Regions from separate parts of the Acidovorax sp. LjRoot194 genome, predicted to be linked through region 2. Evidence: riboswitches for the same ligand, from Rfam matches in the RefSeq annotation. Region 2 holds a riboswitch; the other holds the start of a gene.
The links. A riboswitch is a leader RNA that binds a small molecule or an ion and turns the genes downstream of it on or off. The one in region 2 is predicted to bind glycine.
Positions count from the first base shown of each region.

Region 1: linked by a shared signal. The riboswitch ahead of ACSQ3N_RS23720 (D-amino acid dehydrogenase) and the one ahead of gcvT (glycine cleavage system aminomethyltransferase GcvT) in region 2 are both predicted to bind glycine.

Region 1 covers NZ_CAXUQB020000001.1:5,237,785-5,248,085, forward strand. Annotated here, with positions in the region: gene ACSQ3N_RS23680 (ABC1 kinase family protein) at 1-892, shown strand, start outside; gene ACSQ3N_RS23685 (DUF6463 family protein) at 870-1,328, shown strand; gene ACSQ3N_RS23690 (hypothetical protein) at 1,325-1,708, shown strand; gene ACSQ3N_RS23695 (YXWGXW repeat-containing protein) at 1,888-2,361, shown strand; gene ACSQ3N_RS23700 (YXWGXW repeat-containing protein) at 2,536-2,991, shown strand; gene ACSQ3N_RS23705 (Bug family tripartite tricarboxylate transporter substrate binding protein) at 3,198-4,205, shown strand; gene ACSQ3N_RS23710 (NAD(P)-binding domain-containing protein) at 4,257-5,792, shown strand; gene ACSQ3N_RS23715 (CMD domain-containing protein) at 5,841-7,043, shown strand; glycine riboswitch at 7,233-7,353, shown strand; gene ACSQ3N_RS23720 (D-amino acid dehydrogenase) at 7,447-8,763, shown strand; gene ACSQ3N_RS23725 (c-type cytochrome) at 8,866-9,282, opposite strand; gene ACSQ3N_RS23730 (sulfite oxidase) at 9,279-10,301, opposite strand, start outside.
Region 2 covers NZ_CAXUQB020000001.1:2,588,316-2,598,616, reverse strand. Annotated here, with positions in the region: gene ACSQ3N_RS11650 (ABC transporter substrate-binding protein) at 1-508, opposite strand, end outside; gene ACSQ3N_RS11645 (putative hydro-lyase) at 558-1,316, opposite strand; gene ACSQ3N_RS11640 (LysR family transcriptional regulator) at 1,825-2,730, opposite strand; gene ACSQ3N_RS11635 (Lrp/AsnC family transcriptional regulator) at 2,832-3,290, opposite strand; gene ACSQ3N_RS11630 (TRAP transporter substrate-binding protein) at 3,839-4,813, shown strand; gene ACSQ3N_RS11625 (TRAP transporter small permease) at 4,931-5,443, shown strand; gene ACSQ3N_RS11620 (TRAP transporter large permease) at 5,440-6,735, shown strand; glycine riboswitch at 6,777-6,867, shown strand; glycine riboswitch at 6,881-7,016, shown strand; gene gcvT (glycine cleavage system aminomethyltransferase GcvT) at 7,072-8,214, shown strand; gene gcvH (glycine cleavage system protein GcvH) at 8,320-8,694, shown strand; gene gcvP (aminomethyl-transferring glycine dehydrogenase) at 8,769-10,301, shown strand, end outside.

The DNA.
Region 1 (10,301 bases), 2.6 Mb from region 2:
CGACATGCAGCTGATGCGCACCGCGCTCAGGGCGCTGGCGCACACCGACATGCCCCTGCCCGCCGCAGGCATCGTGGACGGCGTGATGGACGAGATCGAGGCCACACTGCTGCGCGAGGTGGACTATCTGCAAGAGGCCGAAGAGCTGGCCTGGTTTGCCCAGCACGCTGCCTGGCCTGGCGTGGTGATGGCGCTGCCCATCGCGTCGCACACGCGCGCCCAGGTGCTCACGCAGCAGCACCTGCCCGGCCTGCACCTCGATGCCTGGCTGGCCACCGGCCCCACGCAGGCGCAGCGCAACCAGGCCGGGCAGCGGCTGTGGGACTGGTACCTGCACTGCATCTTTGCGCTGGGACGCGTGCACGCCGACCCGCACCCGGGCAACTTTCTCTTCATGCCGGTGGGCGATGGCGACTGCCACCTGGGCGTGCTGGACTTCGGCTGCACGCGCGCGCTGTCACCCGCATTTCGCGCCGGCGTGCAACAGGCCTGGTCGGCGCTGCTGCAGCCTGCCAGCGCCGCGCGGGACCTGCAGGTGCTGCAGGCCTACCAGTCGCTGGGGTTGGTCGGCAGTGGCCTGAGTGCACAGGAGTTCAGCGCCACCATGCCGCTGCTGGCAGGGATGCAGGACTGGCAGCTGGAGCCCTTCACTGCCGAGGTCTTCGACTTCCGCCACAAGCAGCCGCCGCCGATGCCCACCGCCGAACAGCAGCGCGTGCTCGGCCGCCACATGGCGGGCGTGCCGCCCGAGATGCCGTCGTTCGAGCGCCTGTGGATGGGGCTGATGCACCTGCTCACGCGCCTGGGCGCGCAGGTGCGCACCACCAACCCCTGGGTCCACAGCCTTCCCCTCACTACAGGCCACGCACATGTCACCACCACTCGCCGCTGACGGCCCCGTGCAACCCTCGCTGCGCCACCGCTGGAAGGGCCCATGGCTGCTGGCCGTGGCGGCCCTGCACATGGGCTATGCGTTCGTGGTGTTCACCGAGCCCCTGCGCGAAATCCTGCGGCGCGGCGTTTTCGCCAGCGTCCGGAACGACCCGCTGCTGGGCGCCGTGGTGTGGTTCGTCCTGTTCGGCGTTCTGTTTGCGCTGCTGGCCTGGGTCGTGCTGCAGCTCGAACGCCATGGCGGAGCAGCGGCCGCCGCCACGCAGCGCCCGCTGGGCTTTGGTTTGTTGGCGCTGGCATTGCTGGGCATCGTGCTGATGCCGCCGTCCGGCTTCTGGCTGGTGCTGCCGCCTGCGCTGGCGCTGTGCGCAGCGCAGCCTCCGCCGCCAACGCCGTCCACCGTTTTCACGCCGGACTCACGAAAGACCGCTTCATGAACATCCTCTTCATTGTGGCGGCCGGGGTGCTGGCCGTGGTGGCCCTGGCGCACTCGGTGCTGGGCGAGATCATGGTGTTTCGCAGCCTGCGAACGCGGGGCGTGGTGCCCACTGCGGGCCGCCCCGTGCTGCGCGAGCCTCAGGTGCGCATTCTCTGGGGCACGTGGCATCTGGCCACGGTGCTGGGCCTGGCCTTGAGCGCACTGCTGTGGCGCCTGGGCACCTCGCCCTGGACCGACGCCGCACTGGCCGCGTGGGTGGCCGATGTGGCGGGCGTGGCCACCCTGGCCAGCGGCCTGCTGGTGTTCTACGCCACACGCGGCAGGCACCCCGCGTGGGTGCCGTTGATGGCGGTGGCCGCACTGGTGTGGTGGCGCTAGCGCGCACGGTGGGTGCACTGCACAAACCCGCAGCGTGACGTGGTTCACGCTGCCCGTGCTGCAGCCCGAGACAGGAAACACAACTTCACAAGACTTCGCAAATGGACTACACCGGCTTGACGCAAGTTGAGCACTATGAAGTCCTCGGTTCCGCAAGGAATCATTTTGAGGAGATCGTCATGGCCCGTAATGCACTCGCCGCTGTTTCCATCGCCCTGTTGTCGCTGGGCGCCGCAACGGTAGCGCAAGCACAAAACAGTGCCACTGTTGTCTTTCAATCGGGGCAGCACCAGTACCACTCAGGTGCGCCCGTCGTGGTCCACGGCGCGCCCGTCCTGGTCCAGTACGGCCCCCCACCACCACCCCGCCACGAAGTCGCGCCGCACCCCCGCCGCGGCATGGCATGGGTGCCCGGCCACTGGGAATGGCGTGGCAACCGCCACGTGTGGATGCAGGGCTACTGGGTGAAGGCCCGCCCCGGCTACGCATACCGCGAACCCCGCTGGGAGCAGCACGGTGACCGCTGGGAAATGCGCCGCGGCGGCTGGGACCGCGATGGTGACGGCATCCGCGACCGCCGAGACCGAGACCGCGACGGTGACGGCGTACCGAACCGCCACGACCGCCGCCCCGACAACCCCAACCGCAACTGACCGGTAACCCATCCTCGGTAAATCATCCTGCGTGACGCGACCTGCGCCACCCAGGATGTCCCACCCCGATCCACAGCATTTTTGTGGCCGGTGTGTGCCCCCCACAACGCGGATATCTACAACGCCGCGATGTGCATCACCGGCATGCCACCGTCCACCCACCGGAGAACAACAATGAAACATACCAAGACACTGTCCGCCGCTTCCATCGCCCTCGCATCGCTGATGACGCTGGCCACCGCCCATGCTGCCACCCCTGGCGTGGTGGTGGCGCAGGGCCATTCCGACCGCGGGTACCAGCAAACGCAGACCTACCAGGTCATCCCCGCGCCCCCAGCGCCTCGCCGTGAAGCCGTGCCACGCCCCCGCCGTGGCCAGGTGTGGGAAGAAGGCCATTGGGAGTGGCGTGGCAACCGCTACCAGTGGGTGCGCGGCCATTGGGTGCAAGCCCGCTCTGGCCACCAGTACCGCCAGCCCCAATGGGCCGAACGTGATGGCCGCTGGGAATTCCAGCGCGGTGGCTGGGACCGGGACGGTGATGGCGTGTCCAACCGCAATGACCGGGACCGTGATGGAGACGGCGTCTCCAACCGCCGCGACCAGCAGCCCGACAACCCACGCCGCAATTGATGGACGACGGACCGCTGATCCGCTGATCCACTGACCGGCTGATCGCAGCCCCGCAGCGCGGCGTGCCTGGCACGTCGCGCTGTTGCGTTTTCAACGGCACTGCGCAGCCGCCCGGACTGTGCTGCCATATGCATATACGACGTCGCACATGTTGGATTTCCCACAATAGCGCATCCCTGCTGCACACCCCATTGAAGGATTTCCCCATGCGCGCCCTGCCCTCTCTCCGCTGGATTCCAGCCGTCGCGCTCGCCTGCGCTGCGTTGCTCGCCACCACTGGCGCACACGCCGCCGGCCCCGCCACCTGGCCCCAGCAACCCATCACGCTGATCCTCGGATTCCCGGCCGGGTCGGGCGTGGACGTGATCGCCCGCTCCGTGCAGGAGCCCCTGGCCCAGCGCCTGGGCCAGCCGGTCATCATCGACTACAAGTCCGGCGCGGCCGGCAACATCGCCAGCGAATACGTGGCGCGCGCCAAGCCCGACGGCTACACCTTCGCCTTCGGCACCGCGGCCACGCACGGCAGCAACGCCGCGCTGTACAAGAAGCTGCCGTTCGATGTGGAAGAGGACTTCGTGCCCGTGGCGCCGCTCATCGATGTGTCGAACGTGCTGACCATCAACCCCACCGTCATCGACGTGAAGACGCTCAAGGAGTTCGTGGACCTGGTCAAGGCCAACCCGGGCAAGTACAACTTTGCGTCTACCGGCAACGGCGCGGGCACGCACATGGCGTTTGCCGAGTTCAACGCCCGCTTGGGCCTGAACATGGTGCACGTGCCCTACAAGGGCGGGCCCGAGGCCATCGCGTCGGTGGTGCGGGGCGAGACCTGCTGCATCATGAACCAGGTGCAGACGGTGTTGCCACACTACAAGGCCGACAAGGTGCGCCTGCTGGGCGTGACCACCGCCAAGCCGGTGAACGCCGTGAAGGAAGTGCCGACCATCGCATCGAGCGGCCTGCCGGGCACCAAGGGTTTCGACAGCTCGATCTGGTTCGGCATCTTCGCGCCCAAGGGCACGGACGCGGCCATCGTGAAGAAGCTCAACACCGCCGTGCGCGAAGTGCTGGAGCTGCCGGACGTGCGCGCCCGCTTCGAGGCCAACGGCAACACAGTGCGCATCGAAACACCCGAGCAATTCCGCCAGACGGTGCACACCGACCGCAACAAATGGGCCCAGGTGGTGAAGGACGCGAAAATCAGCATCGACTGAACTGCGGGCTTCGCACTGCGGCACCACCGCCGCGGGCAAGCCTTTGACTCCATGCCACTGAACGAAGAAACCAACCACACCTCCCCAGCCGGCACCGGCCTGGCTGTGCTGGAACAGCGCCTGAAGGACGACCTGTCCATGCTGGGCTGGCCGGCACGCAGCTGGGTGCCGCAGCGCACCTACGCAGGCCATGCCGTGGTCGATGTGCTGATCATCGGCGCGGGCCAGGCGGGCCTGGCGGCAGCGGCCGCGCTGGCGCAGCTGGGCATCCGCGCCGTGCTGCTCGACCGCGCGCCGCGCGACCATGAAGGCCCCTGGGCCACCACCGCGCGCATGGAAACCCTGCGCTCGCCCAAAGAGCTGACGGGCCCTGCGCTGGGCCTGCCCAGCCTGACCTTTCGTGCCTGGTTCGAAGCGCAATGGGGGCGTGCCGCCTGGGCTGCGCTCGACAAGATTCCGCGCCTGCAGTGGATGGACTACCTGCGCTGGTACCGCCGCGTGACCGGGGCCGACGTGCGCAACGAGCATGCTGTCACCGCCCTGCGCCCGCGGGCCGATGCGCTGGTGGAGGTGGACGTGCAAAGCACCGGCGGCCCCCGCACATGGCTCGTGCGCCGCGTGGTGCTGGCCACCGGCCGCGACGGCCTCGGCGGCCCGCAGATCCCGGCCTTCATGCAGGGCGTGGACCGCAGCCGCTGGGCGCATTCGTCGGACGTGCTCGACTACGCCACGCTGCGCGGCCTGCGCGTGGGTGTGGTGGGCGCGGGTTCATCCGCCATGGACAGCGCGGCCACGGCGCTCGAGAGCGGCGCCGCCAGCGTGGACCTGCTGGTACGCCGCGCCGATCTGCCCCGCATCAACAAGTCCAAGGGCTCCGGCGTGCCGGGCCTCACCCACGGCCACTACGACCTGCCCGATGCATGGCGGTGGCGCCTGCGCCACTACATCAACGTGCAGCAGGTGCCGCCGCCGCACGGCAGCACGCTGCGCGTGTCGCGCCACCCCAATGCGCATTTCAACCTGGGCTGCCCGGTGGAGCGTGTGGAGCAGCAGGGCAACACCCTGCGCGTGGCCACGCCCAAGGGCACCTTCGTGCTCGACTTCCTCATCGTCTCCACCGGGTTTGCCATCGACTGGCTGCAAAAGCCCGAGTTCGCGCACATCGCACCGCACGTGCGCGCCTGGAGCCAACGGTATCAGCCTGCACCGGGCGACGAGGACCAGGAGCTGGCCGACTCGCCCGACCTGGGCCCGGTGTTCGAGTTCCAGCCAAAGACCCCCGGCAGCTGCCCGGGCCTGGAACGCATCCACTGCTTTTGCTACCCCGCAGCGCTGTCGCACGGCACGGTGTCGGGCGACATACCGGCCATCAGCGATGGCGCGCGGCGGCTGGCCCAAGGGCTGGCCAGCCTGTTCTACCGCGAAGACGTCGAGCAGCACTTTGCCAACCTGCAGGCCTATGCCGAGCCCGAACTGGTGGGCGACGAATGGACGGCGGCTGATACGGCGCAGCGCGTCGAGCAGCTGCAGACCCAGCCCCACGTCTCGCCGAACGCCCAGCCCCTGCCCCAACCCGACCGCGCCTGACGCGCCCGGCCGCCTGCGCGCGGCCTCCTCTTCTGGATTGCACACCCCATGACCACCATCCCTGACACCACTGCCACCACGTCCAGCGAAGACACCATCGACACCCTGCTCGCCCTCACGCCCGAGCGGCCCGCGTTCGCCACGCGCCACGCGCGCGACAAGGTGGCCGTGGCCACGCAGGGCTGCTACGACGCCCTGTTCAGCGCCGACCTGTCCGGCACGCTGACCCACACCGAGCGCCTGTGGGTGGCCAGCGATATCGCCGAGGCCAGCGGCATGCCCGTGCTGGCAGCGCATTACCGCGACCAGGTGCTCAAAAGCACCGCCCATACCGTGCTCTCGCAGCCGCTGCAGGAATTGCTGCAACACCCCGGCAGCACGCCCACCGATGCGCGCCTGCAGGCGGTGGCCCAGTTCACCCGCACGCTCGCCACCCACCCGGACCGCAGCGACCGCGCCGCCCTGCTGGCCCTGCCCGCCGCCGGCCTGTCGGTGGCGGACACGGTGCTGCTGGCGCAGCTCATCGGTTTCGTGACGTACCAGCTGCGCTTGGTGGCGGGCTTGGCGGCGCTGGACGCGCTGGGTGGCGAAGGCGATGCGCCGCCCGCACCGGACACCGCCGAGGCCGCGCCCTTCGTGCACCCTGCCAACCTGCCCGCCCCCGGCGAACCGCTGCGCCTGAACGGCTACACCAGCGAGACGCTGGGCTGGGCCTCGTGGCTGGAGGTGGTGGACCCCGCCACCGCCACGCCCGAGCAGCAGGCGGTGCTGGACCTGAGCCACCCCAAGGCGCGCAGCTCGGATTTTTACCTGCTGCTGGTGCACCAAGCCCGTGTGCTGTCGGAGCGCTCGCAGGCCTTCAACGCCATCATGTACGCGCCCGGCGGCCTCTCCCGCGCCGAGCGCGAGGTCGCCAGCACGGCGGTGTCTCGCGCCAACGGCTGCGTGTACTGCGCCTCGGTGCACGCCCAGCGCTTCGAGCAGCTGGCGCGGCGCAACGACGTGATGGCGCAGATCTTTGCCGACCCCGACCAGGCGGGCACCAACGCCCGCGAGCGCGCCATCGTGCAGGCCGCGCTGGCGCTGACGCGCAGCCCCGGCAGTTTCAGTGCGCAGCACCTGCAGCCGCTGCGCGCGGCGGGCCTGTCGGACCTGGATATCCTGGACGCGCTGCACGCGAGCGCCCTGTTCGCCTGGGCCAACCGCCTCATGCTCAACCTGGGCGAGGCCGTCTTCCCGCAGGGCGCCTGAACCGCTTCGGGCCGGCTTCAGCGGTCCGTTGCATCAGCAAACGTTGCGGTGCATTAGCGCTCGCGGCCCGGCCATGTGCGCGGGGCCGCCCCTAGAATCCGCCCAGCAGGAGAGCACGGCGGGCACCACCCGCTGCTGCACCGAAGGCGCAAACTCCCATACACGCTCAGGTCCCGTACTGCCCATTCATCAAAGCCGTCTGGAGAGCCGCCCCACCCCTTATCGGCGTGGTGGCGCACCGAAGGAGCAAACCGCACGCCATGTGGGCGCGGCGGTGAATCTCTCAGGTACCAAGGACAGGGGGAGCGGCAGCCTGGCAGACGTGCGCCAGCTGCATTGCTATTGAATTCATAGCTGGTAGCGCACGCCTGGCAGGCGGTAGACCTTCAAAAGGTTCTGAACCATGCGCGTGATCGTTCTTGGCGCCGGCTTGCTCGGCGTGACTTCGGCTTACTTCCTCTCGCAACTCGGCCACGACGTGACCGTCATCGACCGCCAGGGCGCGCCCGGCGCCGAGACCAGCTTTGCCAACGGCGGGCAGATCTCGGTGAGCCACGCCGAGCCCTGGGCCAACCCGAGCGCACCGCTCAAGGTGCTGCAGTGGCTGGGCCAGGAAGACGCGCCGCTGCTGTTCCGCCTGCGCGCCGACATGCGCCAGTGGCTCTGGGGCCTGGCCTTTCTGCGCAACTGCACGCCGGCGCGCACGCGCCACAACATCGAGCAGATCGTGAGCCTGGGCACCTACAGCCGCAGCGTGCTGCAGCAGCTGCGCGCGGCCACCGGACTCCAGTACGACCAGCGCACGCAGGGCATCCTGCACTTCTATACCAATGCCAAGGAGTTCGACGGCGCCCTGGCCCCCGCCGAGCAGATGCGCGCCCTGGGCTGCGAGCGCCAGGTCATCAGCGCCGACGAGGCCGTGCGCATCGAGCCGGCCCTGGCCCATATCCGCCCACAGCTCGCGGGCGCCACCTTCACCGCCGAGGATGAATCGGGCGACGCGAACCAGTTCACGCGCGCGCTGGCCGCCCTCTGCGAGGCGGCGGGCGTGCAGTTCCGGCTGGGCCACCACATCACCGCGCTGCGCGAGGCCGGGGGGCGCATCGACCATGTGGAGGTGACCACGCCCGAAGGCCGCTTCGAGCGCGTGCAGGGCGATGCCTTTGTGCTGGCCATGGGCTCGTTCAGCCCGCTGCTGGCGCAGCCGCTGGGCATCCGCCTGCCGATCTACCCGGCCAAGGGCTATTCGGTGACCATGCCGGTGAAGGATGCGGCCAAGGCCCACCAGGTGAGCCTGACGGACGACGAGTTCAAGCTCGTGTTCTCGCGCTACACCAGCGCGCAGGGCGACCGGCTGCGCATCGCAGGCACGGCGGAATTGAACGGCTACGACCGCCACCTGAACCCAGTGCGCTGCGACGCCATCGTGCGCCGCGTGGAGCAGCTCTTCCCCGGCGCGGGCGACGCCAGCCAGGCGCAGTTCTGGACCGGCCTGCGCCCCGCCACGCCGAGCAACGTACCGCTGATCGGCAAGACGAAACTCGCCAACCTGTTTCTCAACACCGGCCACGGCACGCTGGGCTGGACGCACGCCTGCGGCTCAGGCCAGGCGCTGGCCGACATCGTGAGTGGGCGGGTGCCGCAGGTGGACTTCGACTTTCAAGGCCTGGAGCGCAGCCCGCGCCCTGCGGCGCTGCTGCCGACGCGCACCACGGCCTGAGCACAGAATGACCACGGCGCGCGGCCCGTTGAGGCCGCGCGGCAGTCCTGTACGGCCATGAAAAAGCACTGAGGGCTACAACCGAATGCCGCCGTACCTCGTCTACTTGGCAGCCCCGGTGGCATGCGCCACAAAGCTCGCCACGGCCTTCATGTCCTTCTCGCTCATGCGCTCGGCATACGACGGCATCACGCCGATGCCCGCCTTCAATGCCCGCAGCACGCGCGGCGCATCGGGCTTGAGCTCGTCGAGCACGGGGCCCACCTGGCCTTCGGCACCGGCGGCCTGCAGCGTGTGGCACACGGCGCAGGCGGGCTGGATCTTGGTGAACAGCTCTTTGCCGCGCGCCAGCTCGGCGGCATCGGCGGCCCAGCTGGTGCCTGTCGACAGCAACAGCAATGCCAATGCGAGGTCGCGCCCCAAAGCCAGTGCCGCCGTGGATCTGGCTGCGCCAGTCCACCGGTGGCGTCTCCCTCCAGGGGGGAAGGCGCGCAGCGCCTCAGGGGGGAGCTTTTTCATGCTGCCGTGATCGTCACGGCGTGGTCGCGCCAGCTGGCGTTGTTGTAGCCGCCGACGTTCTCGTCACGCTGCTCACCCTGCACCGTGCCTGCCATGTCGGTGGCGCGGCTGGCCAGTACATGGGTGCCCGCGCCCAGTTGCACGGGCAGCACGAACTGGCGCCAGGCGAACTTGCCCAGGTCGGGGCCGATGAGGCGTGCGGCCTGCCAGGTCTTGCCGCCGTCCACCGACACCTCCACGCCCTTGACGGCCTGCGTGCCGCCAAAGGCCACGCCGTGCACCTGCACCAGGCCGGCCTTGAGCGTGCCCTTCTCGGGCAGCGGGCCGTTGATCCAGGACTTCACACCCATCTCCCACACCGAGGGCTGGTCGGGCGCGGCCTTGGTGCCGGGGGGCGACATGCGGTAGCCGTGCGACATGATGCGTGCCTGCGACTGCGCGCTGGTGAACGCCACGCGCTTGACGTACTTGATGTTGTTCACGCCCTGGTAGCCCGGCACCACCAGCCGCAGCGGGCCGCCGTGGGCCAGCGAGATGGGCTCGCCATTCATCTCCCAGGCCAGCAGTGCATCGTCGGTGGCCTTGACGGGCACCGAGCGCTCCACCAGCACGGACAGCGGGTCCACGCCCTCAGGCAGCTTCTCGCCGCCCGTGCCGGTCAGGTACACCGCGCCATCGGCCAGCCCGCCCAGGGCCGCCACCACATTGCGCAGCGGCACGCCGCTCCACACCACGCAGCCCGCCGCGCCCACGGCCCAGGGCGTGCCGCTGGGCTTGCTGGGGAAGAAGCCGCGCCCGTTGCCCGAACACTGCAGCACGGTGGCGACGGTTTCCACACCCAAAGTCTTGAGCTCGGCCAGCGTGAGGCTGCGCGGGTTCTTCACGCCCTCGATGGCCACGGTCCACGCGTCGCGGTCGTTCAGGATGGCTGCGTCGGGCGCCGGCAGGTTGTTGCGCACGTACAGCTGGTTCGATGGCGTGATGACGCTGGTGCCGAACGCGGAGCGCTTGGTCTCCAG
Region 2 (10,301 bases):
ACGCGTTGTGCACGAACAGATCGTCATGCGGCGTGGTGCGGAAGAACCACTTGAAGTTGCGCTGCGTGAGCGAGGCCGAGGACGACTCGGGGTTCAGGAACGGAATGCCGGCCCGTTCGGCCACCTGGCTGGCCGTGGCCGTGACGTTGCTGTTGTACGAACCGATCAGGGCGACCACCTTTTCCTGGGTGATCAGGCGCTCGGCTTCCGTCGCGCCGATCTGCGGGTTGGACTGGTGGTCGGCGAACACGAGCTTGATCTTGGCGCCCTTGAGGTTGGGCAGGCCCTTGCCGGCCGCGAACGGCAGGTTGGGGACCGAGGGAGCACCGTTGTTGACGATGTCGGCGGCCAGCTCCAGCGCACTGCGCAGCTCGGCGCCCACGGCCGCGCCGGTGCCGGTCAGCGGGTAGATCACGCCGATCTTGACTTCCTGCTGCGCATGGGCGGCCAAGGTCATGCAGGCGCCACCGATAGCCGCGGCCACACGGGCCCAGAGGGTCTTTTTCATCTCAGATACTCCTTTGAAAGGTTGAAGGATTCGTCGCGGGGTGAAGAACTCAGAAAGACGCGAGGTGGTGGTTGAGCAACGAGGTCACCAACATGGCCCCGGGTGCATGCGTGATGCAGAACGCAGGCTGCGCGGTCAGGATGGCCGACTGGGGGGTGACGCCACAGGCCCAGAAGACAGGGATGTCGCCGGGGGCCAGCTCCACCGCGTCGCCGTAGTCGGGCCGGGCCAGGTCCTTGATGCCGATGAGCGACGGGTCGCCGATGTGCACCGGCGCGCCGTGCACGTTGGGAAAGCGCGAGGTGACCTGCACCGCCCGGATGACATCGGCCGCGGGCATGGGCCGCATGGACACGACCATGGCGCCGCTGAAGGGACCGGCAGGCTCGGTCGCGATGTTGGTGCGGTACATCGCCACGTTGCGGCTCTCGTCGATGTGGCGCAGGCGGATGCCGGCCTCCTGCAGCGCATGCTCGAACGAGAATGAGCAGCCCAGCACGAAGGTCACCAGGTCGGGGCGCCACAGGTCCGTGATGTCGGCGACTTCGTCCTTGAGCTCGCCGTGGCGCCAGACGCGGTACATCGGCACATCGCTGCGGATGTCGATGTCCTCGCCCAGGCTGGGCAGGCCCACCTGGCCGGGCTCGCCCACGGCCAGCACCGGGCAGGGCTTGGGGTTGCGCTGGCAAAAGCGCAGGAAGTCGCCGGCCAGCGCCTCGGGCAGGATGACGAGGTTGCCCTGCACATGGCCATGCGCCAAGCCACTGGTGTGCAGGGTCCACAGCCCTTTGCGAATGACGCCGCGCACATGGGCTGCGTCGCCGTGGCCCTCAGGGCCGAAGGCTGCCAGTGTGTTTTTTGCTTCCGGTTCCACCGTGTTTCCTCGCATCGAAAAATGTCAAATGCATGACGATGGGAGGATTGTGTTGGCGGGGTGCGAGCACTGGCAAATTCAAAAATTTTCTCTCACTTCATCGATTTTTTCGATGCACTACGCTGGAGCACACTTCACCCAACTTGGTGCTCAGTGAAAACCCTAGGCCCCTGGAATCCGCACCGTCGCGCGCCTGGCCGATACCGCCGCAAGCCCCGTGCGGCGGGCTTTTGTGGCCGATGGTGATGGCGCGCCATCCAGACGATGCCGGCCGCACCCGGGCTTGTGCGTGCCGATGGCATGCACCAACAGCAGGCACTGGAACGCGATGGAGACCATTGGAGAGTGCGCGCGGCAGCCACGCAGCGCACCCCAAAGGCTTGCGCAGCGCGCAGGCCACCGCCGTGGCGACGCGGGAGACGCGCCGTCCGTCAGCTTGGCTTCAGGTTTTGGCGCGCACCTTGGTGCGTTCGGACTGCAGTTCGAGGAACGCCATGGCCGAGCGCACCACGCTGTCGACCGGGGTGGACGGGTCTTCGCGGTAGCTCAGGTGGATGGGCAAGGGCCGCAACTCCGTGTCGCAGGCCAGCGCCCGCAGGTCCGGAAACGCCAGCAGCCGCTGCACGGCGTGGCGCGGCAAGGTCGCGATGCCGAAGCCGCCCTGCACCAACTGCACCATGGCCGAGATGGACGAGATGGTGTGCACGCGGCGCGGCTCCACCTGGGCCTGGCGCAGCGCATCCAGCAACGTTACGTGCGGGTGCGAGCCGCGCTGGAAGGTCAGGATGTCCATCTCGGCAAAATCCGCCAGCGCGTAGCGCCGCTTGCGGTGCAACTTGCTGTTGCCGACGAACACCATCTCCATGGGCGCCAGGGCCTGGGTGCGGATGCCTTCGGCGGACGCCGGCAGCGCTGCAAACACCGTGTCCAGCGCGCCGCGGCGGATCTGGTCCAGCAGCACGGGCGTGGTTTCCATGGTGAGTTCGAGCTCCAGCGCCGGGTTGTCCTTGCGCAGTTGCTCGATCCACGGAATCAGCCAGGAGTGCAGCACCGACTCGATCGCGCCCAGGCGGATGGACACCTCCATCGGCCCGCCCGACCCCATCTCGGCCTTCAGCTGGCGCTGCAATTCCAGCATGCGCTTCGCATAGGTCAGAAACCGCGTGCCCGCCACCGTGAGCTTGAAGCGCTTGTCGCTGCGGTCCAGCAGCAGCACGCCCAGCTCTTCCTCCAGCGCCGCCACGCGGCTGGACATGGCCGACTGGGTGAGGAACAGTTTTTCGGCGGCGCGCGTCACGCTGCGCAGAGAGGCGACCCAATAGAAGGCTTCGACGAAACGCAGGTTCATGGTGTGTGGCGCGGTACTGGCGGTGTGGACGGTGTGTGCGGCGGCTGGATTCTGCACCTGTGCCAGCCCGCAGAGCAGCGAACGTGCCAGCGCCTTAGGCCTTAGTCCACGTAGAGCGGCATGTCGGCCTTTTTCAGCGTGCGCAGCACGAAGCTCGAGCGGCTGTGGCGTATGCCCTTGATCTTGTAGAGCTTCTCGCGCAGCAGGCGCTCGTAGTCGCGCGTGTCCTTGACCACCACGCGCAGCAGGTAGTCGTAGTCGCCTGAGACCAGGTGGGCTTCGATCACCTCCGGAATGCTGGCCAGCGTCTCGCCGAACTTCTCCAGCGTGTTGTCCGAGTGGCTGTCGAGCGTGACCTGCACCAGCACCGTGTCGGACAGGCCCAGCGCCTGCGGGTTGAGCCGCACGGTGTAGCCCTGGATGACACCGGCCTCTTCCATCTTCTTGATGCGACCCCAACACGGCGAAGGGCTCAGGCCGACGGCCTGCCCGATCTCCTGCAGACTGGCGCGCGCGTCGCCCTGCAGCACAGCGAGAATTTTTCTGTCTAAACGGTCCATGCTGCGGATTATTCCTTGAACTGCGCAAATACAGAAGGATTTTCTGCAACAGCCGACTTTTGAAGCAAAGAACAGCAAGAACTACTGAGCCTTGCCGCGCATACTTCATCCATCAAGGCGTTCTTACCGGAGCGCACGAACTGACAGGGCCCCGGACCGGTTACCGCCGGACCGGGGCACTTGGCAAGACGGCAGTGGCGGCACACGCCCTTGCGCTTCACCGACTCACCGCGCCACGGGCACCCGCCGCGGAGTCTCACATCACGGGCCGGTGCCGCTCCATCAGAGCGGCACCTCGCCGCACGCCAGCCCGACTTCCATGGCGCCGCCCGCCTTCACCTGTCCTGTCGCCCGCGCGACGCGTGCACTGGTGCCGCGAAGCCCGTGGCGACTGCCTTGTTTAGTAAGCACGCTTACCAGCACAAACCCCGATGCCCTGCGGCATGTTGCAGCGCCATAATTTTTGAGTCCGTGGCACTGGCTGCGCGAAGCCTCCAGCGACAGGTACGCAGGCGACCACGGCAAGAACCACATATACAGGAGACACCATGCAACTGACTTCTCTCGCCGCGGGCCTGGGCCTTGCGTTCGGCTTGATCGCCACGGCCGGCGCGCAGACCACGACGCTCAAGATCGGCTACGCCACGGCGCCCGATTCGCACTATGGCGTGGGCTCCAAGGTGTTCTGCGATGAAGTCGAAAAAGGCACGCAGGGGCGCTACAAGTGCCAGTACTTTCCCAACTCGGCGCTGGGCGGCGAGCGCGAGCAGATCGAGGCCATCCAGCTCGGCACGCAGGACCTGGTGAACACCTCCACCGGCCCTGTGGGCAACTTCGTGCCCGAAGTGAAGATCGTGGACATTCCGTTCCTGTTCCGCGATTACGACCATGCACGCAAGGTGATGGACGGCCCCATCGGCCAGGACATCCTGACCAAGTTCCCGAGCAAGGGCATCATCGCGCTGGCCTGGACCGAAAACGGCTTTCGCCACATGACCAACAGCAAGCGCGACATCGTCAAGCCCGAGGACGCCAAGGGCCTGAAGATGCGCACCATGGAGAACAAGGTGCACATGGACGGCTACCGCACCTTCGGCATCCTGCCCACGCCCATGGCCTTCCCCGAGCTGTTCGGTGCCATGCAGCAGGGCACGGTGGACGGCCAGGAGAACCCTATCCCGGTGATCCTGTCGGCCAAGTTCTCGCAGGTGCAAAAGCACCTGTCGCTGACCGGCCACGTGTACTCGCCCGCGCTTCTGCTGCTCTCGCCCAAGGTGTGGAACAAGCTCAACGATGCCGACAAGAAGGTCTTCACCGACGCCGCCAAGAGCGCTTCGGTGGCGCAGCGCAAGAAGGTCAACGACGATGAGAACAACGGCATAGCGCTGCTTGAATCGCAAGGCATGAAGGTCACGAAGACGGTGGACGGCGCAGCCTTCCGCGAAGCGCTCAAGCCGGCGTATGTGGGCTATGCCAAGGAGTTCGGGGCCGACAACATCAAGAAGATCCAGGACGTTCGTTAACCCGAGCAGACAAACTCCAACCGTTCACGCTGAGCCTGTCGAAGCGCCGCGCAAGGCTTCGACAAGCTCAGCCCGAACGGTTTTTTTTCGCTTTCAGCCAGAACCGAGAACAACACCGTGAAAGCCTTCGAACGCTATTTCCTTGCCGCCAACCGCTGGGCGCTGATCCTGCTGCTGGCGGCCATGTCGATCATCATCTTCACCAACGTGGTCATGCGCTACGTAACCCACAACTCGCTGGAGTGGGCTGAAGAGGTCTCGCGCCACATGATGATCTGGCTGACCTTCCTGGGCGCGGGCCCGGTGCTGCGCTACGGCGGCCACATTGCGGTGGAGAACCTGCAGGACGCCCTGCCCCGCGCCGGCGGCATTGCCATCCGCGCGGTGGTGGCCGCGCTGCTGTTCGCTTTCTTCGGCTTCATGGTCTGGTACGGCTGGCTGTACATGCAGCGCACCATGTTCCAGATGACGGCCGTGACGCAGGTGCCCTTCGCCTACATCTACAGCGCCATGCTGATCGGCGGGGTGTTGCTCATCGTGCACTTTGCGTTCGTCGTGCGTGGCTATGTGCTCGACCGCACCTTCGCGGCCGATGAGCACTTCGACGCTAATGCGAGTGCCTCCCTATGAGCGCGTCCATCATCCTCATCGTTTCGGCCTGCCTGTTCCTGGCCATCGGCGTGCCGGTGGCGTTTGCCCTGGGCCTGGCCACCGCGGCCACGCTGATCCTGGCCGAGAGCTACCCGCTGATGGTGCTGCTCAAGGAGACCTTCACCGGCATCGACAGCTTTCCGCTGATGGCCGTACCGTTCTTCATTCTGGCGGCCGAGCTCATGAGCGGCGGGTCGTTGACCGAGGTACTGCTGCGCTTCGCAGGCCAGTTTGTGGGCCACAAGCGTGGCGGGCTGGGCTACACCAACGTGGTGTCGCTGACGTTCTTTTCGGGCATCTCGGGCTCGGCGCTGGCCGATGCGGCCGGCCCGGGCTCGATGCTGATCCGCATGATGGACAGGGCGGGCTACGACCGTTCGTATGCAGCGGCGCTCACCGCGTCCACTGCCATCGTGGGGCCCATCATTCCGCCGTCCATCATCATGATCATCTATGCGCTGCAGGATGAAACGGTGTCGGTGGGTGCGCTGTTCGTGGCCGGCCTGCTGCCGGGCCTGCTGATCGCGGTGGCCATGTGCATCGTGAACTTCCATGTGTCGAAGAAGCGCAACTACAAGGGCGACGGCAAGATGCCGCCCATGGCCGAGATCCTGACCACCACCTGGAAGGCGCTGCCCGCCATCTTGCTGCCCGTGGTGATCCTGGGCGGCATGCGCGCGGGCTGGTTCACGCCCACCGAGGCCTCGGTCGTGGCCGTGTTCTACGCGCTGGTGTGCGGCAAGTTCGTCTACCGCACGCTGCAGTGGAAGGCGCTGCCTGACATCCTCGCGCGCTCGGCCCTGCTGTCGGCGTCGGTGCTGATCATCATCGGGCTGTCGGCCGCATTCGCGTGGATTTTGACCATCGAGGGCATTCCGCAGCAGATGGCCGAGTGGCTCATCAGCATGAACCTGTCGCCCTGGATGTTCCTCATCATCGTCAACATCTTCCTGCTGCTGTTCGGCATCTTCATCGAGCCGCTGCCGGGGGTGATGGTGCTTGCGCCCATCCTCGCGCCCGTGGCAGTGAAGCTGGGCGTGGACCCGGTGCACTTTGCGATGATCGTGATCTACAACCTCACGCTCGGGATGATCACGCCTCCGGTCGGAGGGCTACTCTTCGTCACCTGCAACGTCTCGCGCGTGCCGATGTCGCAACTGGTGCGCGAGCTGGTGCCCTTCCTGTGGGCGCATGGCGTGGTGCTGGTGATGCTGACCTTCATCCCGCAACTGTCCACCTGGCTGCCGAAGGTGTGGGGGTTCATCAAGTAGCGGGGCTTTCCAGCGGGGGTGCCACGCGCCAGCGGATATACTGGCGCCCGTCAGGAGAGAGCCCCCTTCGCGGGGGCCGCCGAAGGCGCAGGGACAACCCGAACGCTCAGGCAAAAGGACTGGCAACCGCCCGCAGTGATGCGGGCGTTTCCTTGCTGGAGAGAGATGGACCGCCGGGCACACCATACCCACCGCGGCACCCATCCACCGAAGGAGCAAGCCGCACGGCCAGCCAGGGCGCTGCGGTGAATCTCTCAGGTAAAGCGGACAGCAGGGCAAATACCGTGGCCTGGTACAGGCTGCGGCTTTCATTTGCCTTGTCCTGAGAAGCCCGCCATGTCAGCCACCGCTCCCCTGCTCACCACGCCCCTGAACGCACTGCACATCGAGCTGGGCGCCCGCATGGTGCCGTTCGCCGGCTATTCCATGCCCGTGCAGTACCCGGCCGGCCTCATGGCCGAGCACCTGCACACCCGCACCGCAGCGGGGCTGTTCGATGTCTCCCACATGGGCCAGCTCAAGCTCGTCGGCCCGGACGCTGCGGCCGCCTTCGAAACCCTGATGCCGGTCGATGTGATCGACCTGCCCGTGGGCAAGCAGCGCTACGGCCTGCTGCTGACCGATGAGGGCACGGTCATCGACGACCTGATGTTCTTCAACCAGGGCACGGTCGAAGGCGAGCCCACCCTGTTCGTCATCGTCAACGGCGCCTGCAAGGTGGGCGACATCGCCCACATAGAGGCCCGCATCGGCCAGCGCTGCCAGGTGGTGCCCATGCCCGACCATGCGCTGCTGGCGCTGCAAGGCCCGCAGGCGGTCACCGCCCTCGCCCGCCTGGCGCCGGGTGTGGACCAGCTGGTGTTCATGACCGGCGGCGCGTTCGACATTGCGGGCTGCGACTGCTTCGTCACCCGCAGCGGCTACACCGGCGAAGACGGCTTTGAAATCTCGGTGCCCGCAGCCCAGGCCGACACCCTGGCGCGCGCACTGCTGGCCCAGCCCGAAGTCAAACCCATCGGCCTGGGCGCGCGCAACTCGCTGCGCCTGGAAGCGGGCCTGTGCCTGTACGGCAACGACATCGACACCACCACCACCCCGCCCGAAGCGGCCCTGAACTGGGCCATCCAGAAGGTGCGCCGCACCGGCGGCGCACGGGCGGGGGGCTTTCCGGGCGCGGACAAGATCCTCGCGCAGATCGACAACCCCGCCACCCTGCAACGCAAGCGCGTCGGCCTCGTGGCGCTGGAACGCGTGCCCGTGCGCGAGCACACCGAACTGCAGAGTACCGACGGCCAGAAGATCGGCGAAGTCACGAGCGGCCTGCTCGGCCCCACGGTGAACGAGCCCGTGGCCATGGGCTACGTCGTCCCTGAATTCGCGGCCATCGGCACGCGCTTGAACGCCATCGTGCGCGGCAAGGCCGTGCCGATGGAGGTGCGTGCCATGCCTTTCACCCCCGCGCGCTACTACCGCGGCTGAACCACCGCATTCGTTTGCCGCGCATTGCATCGCCTGCGCCCCAGCCCGGCTACAGTGGCAGCTGGCATCGGCACTTTTTTAGACAACCCTTTTTCTGGAGCCCCCATGACTGTCAAGTATTCCAAGGACCACGAGTGGATCGACATCTCTGACCACGAAGCCGCCACCGTCGGCATCACGCTGCATGCGCAGGACGCGCTGGGCGACGTGGTGTTCGTGGACCTGCCCGCCGTCGGCACCACCTTCACCCAGGGTGAAGTGGCCGGCGTGGTCGAGTCCGTCAAGGCCGCGGCCGACGTGTACATGCCCGTCACCGGCGAGATCGTCGAAGTGAACGAGGCGCTGCGCGCCGACCCGTCCCTGGCCAACAGCGACCCGATGGGCGCTGGCTGGTTCTTCAAGGTCCACGTGACCGACATGACGCAGTTCGACGCGCTCATGGACGAGCCGGCCTACGCCGAGTTCGCCAAGAACGCCTGATCGGACTGCCCCTCCCTTCGCGGCCCGGCAGCCACCTGCCGGGCCATGTGTCCCCGCCCTTGCCGCCGCCGCCGATGACCTCCCAAGCCCCCCTGCCCTCCCTCGCCGCGCTCGAGAACGCCACCGAATTCCTGCCCCGCCACATCGGCATCGACGCTGCGGATGAAACCCACATGCTGTCGGTGATCGGCGAGGCCTCGCGCAGCGCCCTCATCGAAAGCATCGTGCCGCGCTCCATCGCGCGCACCACGCCCATGGACCTGCCCCTGCCCGTCACCGAAGCGGCAGCGCTGGCCGAGCTCAAGGCGATTGCGGGCAAGAACAAGGTCCTGCGCAGCTTCATCGGCCAGGGCTACTACGGCACGCACACGCCGGGCGTCATCCTGCGCAACATTCTGGAGAACCCCGCCTGGTACACCGCCTACACGCCCTACCAGGCCGAGATCTCGCAAGGCCGTATGGAGGCCTTGGTCAACTTCCAGACCATGGTGTGCGACCTGACCGGCATGCCCATTGCCAACGCATCCATGCTGGACGAAGCCACCGCCGCCGCCGAGGCCATGACCCTGGCCAGGCGCTCAGTCAAATCCAAGAGCAATGTCTTCGTGGTGGCGGGCGACGCGCACCCTCAGACCATCGAAGTCATCCAGACCCGCGCCAAGCCCCTGGGCCTGGAAGTGCGCCTGGCCAACTCAGCCGAGGAATGGAACGACCTGCTGGCCGGCGACTACTTCGCCGTGCTGGCCCAGTACCCCGCCACCAGCGGCCGCATCGAAGACCTGCGAGCCGATGTGGAAAAAGCCCACGCCAAGCAGGCCGCCTTCATTGTGGCCGCCGACCTGCTGGCGCTGACGCTCATCACGCCGCCCGGCGAATACGGCGCCGACATCGTGGTGGGCACCACGCAGCGCTTTGGCATGCCCATGGGCGCGGGCGGCCCGCACGCTGCCTACATGGCCTGCCGCGACGAGTTCAAGCGCAGCCTGCCCGGCCGCCTGGTGGGAGTGAGTGTGGACGTGCACGGCAAACCCGCCTACCGTCTGGCCCTGCAGACGCGCGAGCAGCACATCCGCCGCGAGAAAGCCACGTCCAACATCTGCACTGCGCAGGTGCTGCCCGCCGTCATCGCCAGCATGTACGCCGTGTACCACGGCCCCGAAGGCCTGCAACGCATCGCCCAACGCGTGGCCAGCTACACCGCCATCCTGGCCCAGGGCCTGGTGCAGTTGGGCGCGCCGGTACGCCCCCAAGCCACCTTCGACACGCTGAGCCTGCATACCGGTGATGCTACCAAATCGATAGCTGCTCGCGCAGTCCAGGCGGGCGCCAACCTGCGCATTTACTTTGAAGAGTACCTGTGCATCTCGCTGGACGAGACCACCACGCGCGCGGACATCGAGCTGCTGTGGAAGGTCTTCGCCCAGGACGGCCAGGCGCTGCCCACGTTCGACGCGTTCGAGAACGGCGTCGAGCCGCTGATCCCGGCTGCACTGCGCCGCACCAGCAGCTACCTCACGCACCCGGTGTTCAACACCCACCATTCCGAAACCGGTATGCTGCGCTACATCCGCCAGCTGTCCGACAAGGACCTGGCGCTGGACCGCAGC